One region of the Chromobacterium sp. FG89 genome, then DNA from elsewhere that is predicted to be linked to it. Evidence: riboswitches for the same ligand, from Rfam matches in the RefSeq annotation. Region 1 holds a riboswitch; the other holds the start of a gene.
The links. Region 1 has a riboswitch for thiamine pyrophosphate ahead of ACODRW_RS12300 (thiamine ABC transporter substrate-binding protein). Riboswitches for the same ligand answer to the same signal wherever they lie in the genome.
Positions count from the first base shown of each region.

Region 2: another riboswitch for thiamine pyrophosphate. It lies ahead of thiC (phosphomethylpyrimidine synthase ThiC); the one in region 1 lies ahead of ACODRW_RS12300 (thiamine ABC transporter substrate-binding protein).

Region 1 is NZ_JBMDIQ010000010.1:175,390-179,749, reverse strand. It holds gene ACODRW_RS12310 (DUF1501 domain-containing protein) at 1-654, opposite strand, end outside; gene ACODRW_RS12305 (DUF1800 domain-containing protein) at 668-2,167, opposite strand; TPP riboswitch at 2,317-2,411, shown strand; gene ACODRW_RS12300 (thiamine ABC transporter substrate-binding protein) at 2,457-3,473, shown strand; gene ACODRW_RS12295 (GNAT family N-acetyltransferase) at 3,470-4,018, shown strand; gene ACODRW_RS12290 (ABC transporter permease) at 4,018-4,360, shown strand, end outside.
Region 2 is NZ_JBMDIQ010000003.1:91,008-95,367, reverse strand. It holds gene ACODRW_RS03930 (DUF2789 domain-containing protein) at 1-159, opposite strand, end outside; gene thiC (phosphomethylpyrimidine synthase ThiC) at 275-2,155, opposite strand; TPP riboswitch at 2,274-2,424, opposite strand; gene ACODRW_RS03920 (protein-L-isoaspartate O-methyltransferase family protein) at 2,518-3,177, shown strand; gene ACODRW_RS03915 (rhodanese-like domain-containing protein) at 3,177-3,500, shown strand; gene ACODRW_RS03910 (uracil-DNA glycosylase) at 3,617-4,339, shown strand.

The DNA.
Region 1 (4,360 bases):
TTTGGCGGCTTGGCTCAGTTCGGCGGCGGCCTGGCGGATGTCGCCCTCCACCTTGAGAATGTGGCCCAGCGCGCCGCTGCCGGCATGGCCTTGGTCCGCGGCCAGTTTGGCCTGGCGCGCGAAGTCTTGCGGATTGCTCAGCACCACCGCGCGGGCGCCGCCGTCCAGCGGGCCCAGCGCCTGGCTGGACAACACCACGCCGTCGGCGGCGAATCCGCGCGGCGTCGGCTGCTCGCGGAACAATCGGGTCAACCAGCCCTCGCTCAGGTATTGCTGGCTATTGGACGCGGTTTCCCAAATCTCGATGGAACGGAAGTGGGACAGATTGGGATCGGGATAACCCACCCCCTGCAAGACCGCCAGCTCCTGCTGCTGCCATAGCGGGCGCAGGCCGGTCATGGCCGGGTGCAGGCCCAGGTGTTCGTCCAGCGGCAGCACTTGGTCTCGGGGAATCGCGATGCCGGGGCGCAGCCGGTAATAGTCGGCGCTGGCGTAGGGCACCACGGTGTTGAGGCCGTCGTTGCCGCCCTTGAGTTCGATCAGCACCAACAGGCGTTGATAGCCGGCCGGCGCCAGCGCCCAGCTCAGATTGGGCAGCACGGACACCATCAGGCCGCCGGCCATGGCTTTGAGAAATTGTCGTCGCTGGAACATGGCTGGGTTTCCGTCAGTGAACTTGATAAACCGGGTCCAGCAGCAGCGGGGCTATGGCTTGCGCGCCGCTGTCGGATTCGGGCAGGGGATTGGCCGGCGGCAAGGCCAGCAAGAGCTTGGCGGCGTCCTGAGCGCTGCGGATTTGGTAGATGGCGCTCCATTCATCCGGCTGCAGCCTGATGGAACGCAGGCCGGCGGCCGCCAGCCGGTTGATGCGCGCCTCGCGTCCCTTCATTTCGTCCATGCCGCCGTCCGGCAGCGCAAAGGCGTTGCGCGCGGGCGCGGCGTCGCGGGCGATGCGGTCCAGGAACTGTTTGCGGCTGAGCAAGGTGGCGCTGTTGATCCAGGCCTCGCCGCCCGGCCAGCCTTTGACGTTGGGCGGCGCGAACACGTCCTGGCCCAACTGACGGTTGAGCCCGGCCAGCGCGCGCCAGTCCGGCGGGTTCAGGTCGAAGGTGACCAGGGTGCCTATGGTCAGCTCCAGCGGCGATTTCACCAACTGGCCCTGGCTGCTCCAGAACTGCGGGCTTAGCAGCAGCGCGCGCAGCAAGGGCTTGATTTCGTAGCGGCTGTTGCGGAAGCCGGCGGCCAGCCGCTTGACGGCGGCCGGATCCGGCTTGGGCGAGACGAAGGCCTTCCACAGCTTGGCGGCGATGAACTCGGCGGTGGCCGGCTGTTGCAGCAGCAGGTCCAAGACATCGTCGCCGTTGAAGTCGCCCCGCTGGCCGAAGACGAGCTTGTCGCCGTCGTCGTGCAAGCGCGGACGGTTGACGAAGCGCTCGTCGCGATTCAGCCCCCAGCCGGTGAAGGCGCGCGCGGCTTCACGGATGTCCTGTTCGCTGTAATGGCCTTCGCCCAGGGTGAACAGCTCCATCACCTCGCGCGCGAAGTTCTCGTTCGGCTGGCCCTTGCGGTTATTGGCGGTGTCCAGATAGCGCATCATCGCCGGATCGCGGGCGACGGCGTGCAGCATGGCGCCGAAGTTGCCCAGCGCGTACTGGCGCAGCAAGACGTTTTGCCGATACATCAGTTGGGGCGAGCGCACCTTGTCCAGCGCGGAGACGAAGTGGTTGTGCCAGAACAGGGTCATTTTTTCGCTGAGCGGCGACGAGGTGTAGCGCATCTCGTTCAGCCACCAGCCGCGCAATTCCACCGCGTGCTCGGCGCGCAGCTTTTGCAGCGCCTTTTTCGCCTCTTCGTCTAAATTGGGCTGCCCCGGCCGCTCGAAGGCTTCGTCGACCCAGGACGGCGGCGGCGTGGCGGCGTTGGCCTGGCTATTGGCCAGCAGCCGATCCACCGCGGCTTCGCGGCTCAGCGGCGCGTACACGGCGATTTGCGCCGGGTTGGCGCCGAAGCCGGTGCGGGACAGCAAATGGCGCGCGCCGGCGACGCCGATGCCGGCCTGGGCCAGCGCGGGCAGGCTGAGCGCGGCCAGCAGGAGCCCCAGCGCGGTTTTTGCGGTGAAGCGGATGGCCTCGGCCGTTCTAGTCGGCGGCCGGCCAAGGGTGGGCATGGGGTTCAAGCATGGTCTCCAAACGCGCCCGGAGCGGGCGCAAGCATGCATTCAGCTTAGAAGGCGCTTGTCATCGGCGTGTTAAGGCGCGGGCCCACTCTGTTAAGGATTGTTGGCTGCCAGCCGGCGGCCGCTGCGGTATACTGGCGCGCTGTCACCAGGGGTGCCCGCGACGCGGGCTGAGAAAATACCCTGCAACCTGATCTGGGTCATGCCAGCGGAGGGAGCGTGATGCGCGGGCCAGGGCCCGCATTCCGCTTGCTCCGGACTATCGTGTACGGAGATATCCATGAAGCGTTTTTCCTCTTTGATAGCCGTTGCGCTGGCGGCGTCCAGCCTGGCCGCGTCGGCGGCCGAGCTGCGCGTGCTGTCGCACAGCTCTTTCACCGTGTCCAAGCCCTTGCTGGCCGAGTTCGAAAAGCAGAACGGCGCCAAGGTCTCCATCATCAAGGCCGGGGACGCCGGCGAGATGCTGAACAAGCTGATTCTGACCAAGGCCAATCCCATCGCCGACGTGGTGTTCGGCATCGACAACAGCCTGATCGGCAAGGCGCAGCAGGCCGGCGTGCTGGCTCCGGTGCCGGCGGCGCTGGCCCAGGGCGGCAAGGCCGCCTTGCCGGGCGCGGTGAGCATAGACTACGGCTACGTCACCCTCAATTACGACAAGGCCTGGTTCGCCCAGCGCCAGCTGGCGCTGCCCAAGACGCTGGAGGATTTGAGCAAGCCGGCCTACAAGAACCTGCTGGTGGTGCAAAATCCGGCCACGTCCAGCCCGGGCCTGGCTTTCATGTTGTCCACCATCGCCGCCATGGGCGAGGACAAGGCCTTCGCCTTCTGGGGCCGCTTGCGCGACAACGGGCTGAAGGTCAGCAAGGGTTGGAGCGAATCCTACTACACCGATTTCTCCAAGAACGGCGGCAGCCGTCCGCTGGTGGTCAGCTACGCGACCAGTCCGGCCGCCGAGGTGTTCTACAGCAAACAGAAACTGAACGACGCGCCCACCGGCAATCTGCCCTTGAAAGGCGGCGTGTTCCGCCAGGTGGAGGGCGCGGCCCTGGTCAAGGGCGGCAAGGAGGCGGCGCTGGGCGAGAAATTCATCGCCTTCCTGCGCTCCGAAGCGGTGCAGAAGGACGTGACCACCACCATGTGGATGTATCCGGTGATGGACAAGGTGAGCTTGGACCCGGTCTATCGTTTCGCGGAGCAGCCGGCCGCGCACGACACGCCGGACAGCAAGGCGATCGCCGAGCGCTCCCGCCAATGGGTGGCGCGCTGGACCCGAGTGGTGTTGAAGGGCGGGCAATGATTCCGGACATCGAAACGCCGCGGCTGTTGCTGCGCCATCTGGACCCGCAGACGCTGTGGCTGTGTCTGGCCGGTCAGCCGGAAACGGCGGCCGAGCTGCTGGGCGCGCCGCTGGCGGCGGAATGGTTGGACGAGCAGGACTTGATGAGCATGCGGCTGGACGACATCGAGCGCCAGCCCGACTACGCGCCCTGGTCGGTGCGCGCCTTGCTGCGCCGCGACGATCTGACGATGGTCGGCCACGTCAACTTCCACTCCTTGCCCGGCCATCCTTATCTGGGCGACTACGGCGACGTGGAATTGGGTTACACGATTTACCCGGCTTATCGCCGCCAGGGCTATGCCCGCGAAGCGGTGCTGGCGATGGGGGCCTGGGCGGCCCTGGCCGGCGCGCCGCGGCTGGTGCTGTCCATCGCGCCGGACAATCTGCCTTCGCAATGTTTGGCCGCGGATCTGGGCTTCGCCAAGGCGGGGCAAAGCGAGGATGAAGACGGGGTGGAGGATGTGTTGACCGCCCGCTGGCCGTTGAAGGGAACGCCGTTTTGATGTTGAGCCGTCGGAGCCGCCTGTTGCTGGCGGCGCCTCCCTTGCTGTTTTTGCTGGCGATGTCTATTTCGCCGTTGGCGCGGCTGTTGAAGGAGGGCGGCGAGCCGCTGTCCTTCGGTTTGCTGAGCGATTCCTATCTGCGCTGGCGCATGATGTGGTCGCTGCTGCAGGGTGCGGCGACCTGCGCGCTGGCCTTGCTGCTCGGCGTGCCGGCGGCGTGGGCGCTGGCTCGCTTCCGCTTCGCCGGGCGCGGCCTGGCGCTGCGCCTGCTGATGCTGCCCTTCGTGATGCCCACCCTGGTCGCCGGCGTCGGCGTGTTGGCGCTGTTCGGCCCTCAGGGTT
Region 2 (4,360 bases), on a different contig from region 1:
CAGAAAATCCGCCTGCGCCGGCGTCCAGAACGGCGCGTCGGCCAGCACCGCGTTCCGCGGCAAGGGATGGCTGGCGATGAAGGCGCGGATGGCGGCGGGCTCGTCCGCCAGGCCCAACTGGCGGAACAGCCCGGACAGGGAATGCTCGCTGGTGTCCATGACGCTTCTCCTATGAGGGGATGTCTGATGATAGACCCGAATCGCCGCCGCCGCCGCCGGCCCTTGCGCCATGAAAAACGGCGGCCGCGGCCGCCGTTTTCTCCTGACTCCGGGCTCACACCTTGTCGTAAAGCTTGGAGCCGCCCTTCAGAAACTCCACCGACTTGACCTCCATCCCCCGCGCCAGCGCGTCCTGATCGCTGATGCCCTGCTTGGCCGCGTATTCGCGCACGTCCTGGGTGATCTTCATGCTGCAGAAATGCGGACCGCACATGCTGCAGAAATGCGCGACCTTGGCGCTGTCCTTGGGCAAGGTCTCGTCGTGGAAGGCCCGCGCCTTGTCCGGATCCAGCCCCAGGTTGAACTGGTCTTCCCAGCGGAATTCGAAACGCGCCTTGGACAGCGCGTTGTCGCGGATCTGCGCGCCGGGGTGGCCCTTGGCCAGGTCGGCCGCGTGCGCGGCCAGCTTGTAGGTGATGATGCCTTCCTTGACGTCATTCTTGTCCGGCAGGCCCAGGTGTTCCTTCTGAGTGACGTAGCACAGCATGGCGGTGCCGTACCAGCCTATCTGCGCCGCGCCTATCGCCGAGGTGATGTGGTCGTAGCCGGGCGCGATGTCGGTGGTCAGCGGCCCCAGGGTGTAGAACGGCGCCTCGTGGCACCACTCCAGCTCCTTGTCCATATTCTCCTTGATCAGCTGCATGGGCACGTGGCCGGGGCCCTCTATCATCACCTGCACATCGTGTTTCCAGGCGATGGCGGTCAGCTCGCCCAGAGTCTTCAATTCCGACAGCTGCGCCTCGTCGTTGGCGTCCCAGACGCTGCCCGGCCGCAGGCCGTCGCCCAGGCTGAAGGCCACGTCGTAGGCCTTCATGATTTCGCAGATGCCCTCGAAATGGGTGTAGAGGAAGTTTTCGCGGTGATGGGCCAGACACCATTTGGCCATGATGGAGCCGCCGCGCGACACGATGCCGGTCATGCGGCCGGCGGTCATCGGCACATAGCGCAGCAATACTCCGGCGTGGATGGTGAAGTAATCGACGCCCTGCTCGGCCTGTTCGATCAGCGTATCGCGGAAGATTTCCCAGTTCAGGTCCTCGGCCTTGCCGCCCACTTTTTCCAGCGCCTGGTAAATGGGCACGGTGCCGATGGGCACCGGCGAATTGCGGATGATCCATTCGCGGGTTTCATGGATGTTCTTGCCGGTGGACAAGTCCATGATGGTGTCCGCGCCCCAGCGTATGCCCCAAGTCATCTTGTCAACTTCTTCGCTGATCGAAGACGTTACCGCGCTATTGCCGATATTGCCGTTGATTTTGACCAGGAAATTGCGGCCAATAATCATGGGCTCGGATTCGGGGTGATTGATGTTGGCCGGCAGGATGGCGCGGCCGGCGGCGATCTCGGCGCGCACGAATTCCGGCGTGATCTCCTCCGGCAGCGCCGCGCCGTAAGCCTGGCCGGGATGCTGGCGCGTCATCAGTTCCGCCAGCCGGCTGTTCTTGCCGCCGGCTTCGCGCAGCGCGTCCAGGTATTCGCGGCGACGCAGGTTCTCGCGGATGGCGACGAACTCCATTTCCGGCGTGACGACGCCGCGGCGCGCGTAATGCATCTGGCTGACATTGCGGCCCGGCAGCGCCCGCCGCGGCTGGCGCGTCAGGTTGAAACGCAGCTCGGCCAGCTTGGGGTCGGCCTCGCGGGCGCGGCCGTATTCGCTGGACAGGCCGGCCAGCTGCTCACAGTCGCCGCGCTCGGCGATCCAGCCGGCGCGCAGCGGCGGCAGGCCGCTCTGGATGTCGATGCGGGCGTCCGGGTCGGTATACGGGCCGCTGGTGTCGTAGACGGTGATGGGCGGGTTGGCTTCGCCGCCGAACTGGGTGGGCGTGTCGCTTTGGCTGATCTCGCGCATGGGCACGCGGATGTCCGGCCGGCTGCCGGCGACGTGGATCTTGCGGGAATTGGGCAAGGGCTGGATGGCGGCGGTGTCCACCACCATGGCTTGATTGGGTGTTGCGGGCGCGTTCATCGGGCGATTCTCCTGGTCGATGAATGGCGCAAGGAGCGGACCGCCGCTTGGGCGGGCTGCGAGCCGGTCCGACAAGACAATGCCGGGCCGAAGGCAGCTGACGCTTCCCTACGCCGGTATTATCCGGGTCAGGTTCCAAGGGTGTTTCTCACCCGCGCAACAATCTTTAACGATTATCCTATCCTTTCAAGGATATGGATCATCTTGCCGACCGTCGCGCAGGACCCCTAGCGATGCTGTGAAGGTACGGCAAATGTGGGATAATCGCAAGTTATCGTCATGACACGCCGCCGCTTTTTTCACTCGGCGGCAAGCCCCTCCGGAGTGAGCTGATGGATTTTGAGAATGCCCGTTTCAACATGGTCGAGCAGCAGATTCGTCCGTGGGACGTACTTGACACGAACGTGCTGGACCTGCTGTTTCACGTGAAACGCGAGCAGTTCGTCGCCGCCGACAAACGCAGCCTGGCCTTTGTCGACACCGAACTGCCGCTGCCCAACGGCAGCTTCATGCTGCAGCCCAAAATGGAAGCGCGCCTGGTTCAGGACGCCGCCATCCAAGCCAAGGACAAGATCCTGGAAATCGGCACCGGCAGCGGCTATCTGACCGCGCTGCTGGCCAAGCAGGGCCAACATGTCTACAGCGTGGAAATCGACCCCGCCCAGCGCGAAGCCGCGGCCGCCAACCTGAAACAGGCCGGCATCGCCAACGTGACCCTGGTGGAAGGCGACGGCGTGCTGGGCCTGCCGCAACAAGCGCCCTTCGACGTGATCGTGGTCGGCGGCTCGCTGCCGGTGGTGCCGCAGGAACTGAAAGACCAGCTGGCCGTGGGCGGCCGTCTGATCATGGTGGCGGGCGATCTGCCGGTGATGACCTGCAAGCTGATCAAGCGCGAAACCGAAGCCAGCTTCAGCGAAACCGGCCTGTTCGAAACCTGTATCGCCCGCCTGGCCAAGGCGGAAGCGGTAGAGCCGGAACGCTTCGCGTTTTGATGGTTCAGGAAATCCGCGCCCGCGATCTGGCGGCGGCGCTGGCCGACACCACCGCGGAGCCGCCGGTGCTGCTGGACGTGCGCGAAGCGTGGGAAGTGCAGCTGTGCATGATTCCCGGCTCGCAGCACATCCCGATGAATCTGATTCCGCTGCGCATGAGCGAGCTGCCGGACGCGCCCATCGTGGTGATCTGCCACCACGGCGTGCGCAGCGCGCACGTGGCGCGTTTCCTGCTGGACGCCGGCTTCGAACAGGTGCTGAGCCTGGCCGGCGGCGTGGAAGCCTGGGCCGCGGAAGTGGACCCGCAAATGGCGCGCTACTGACTTAGCCGCCGCGCGCCGTCGTCGCCAGCCGTTCCCGTGGGAACGGCTTTTTCATGGAACGAAACCGGTCTGCCGGATTCCAATCCCCCACACGATAGCAAGAGCCGTAATTTTCCATGCAAGCATTGTCTTACCTGTCTCCCGCCCTGGCCCGCGTTCATCCCGACTGGGAGAAAGTGCTGTCAACGCCGGTCATTCAACAGCAATTGGCCGGCATAGACCGGGAACTGCAAACTCAGCAAGCGCAGGGCAAAATCCTCTTTCCCCCCGCGCCGCTGACTTTCAACGCGCTGACCTTCACCGCGCCGGCCGATGTGCGCGTGGTGATCCTGGGGCAAGACCCCTACCACGGCGACGGCGAGGCGATGGGCTTGTCGTTTTCCGTGCCGCCCGGCGTGCGGGTGCCGCCCAGCCTGCGCAATCTGTACAAGGAGCTGGCCGCGGATCTGGGCTGCGGCGTGCCCAATAGCGGCGACCTGACCCACTGGGCGCAACAAGGCGTGCTGCTGCTCAACAGCGTGTTCACCGTGGAGCGGGACAAGGCCGGCAGCCACGCCAAGCTGGGCTGGCAAATGGTCAGCGACGCGCTGATCGACGCCGTCAACGCGCAAAGCGCCGGCTGCGTGTTTCTGCTGTGGGGCAATTGGGCCAAGACCAAGGCCGAACGCATCGACGCCAGCCGCCACCTGGTGCTGGACGCCGCCCATCCCTCGCCGCTGTCCGCCAGCCGCGGCTTCCACGGCTGCCGCCATTTTTCGCAGGTCAACGCCTGGCTGCTGTCGCGCGGCCGCGGCGCCGTCCAGTGGGGCGCGCCGGCGCCGCAGAACAGCCTGTTCTGAGCAGGATGGCGGGCAGGCCTC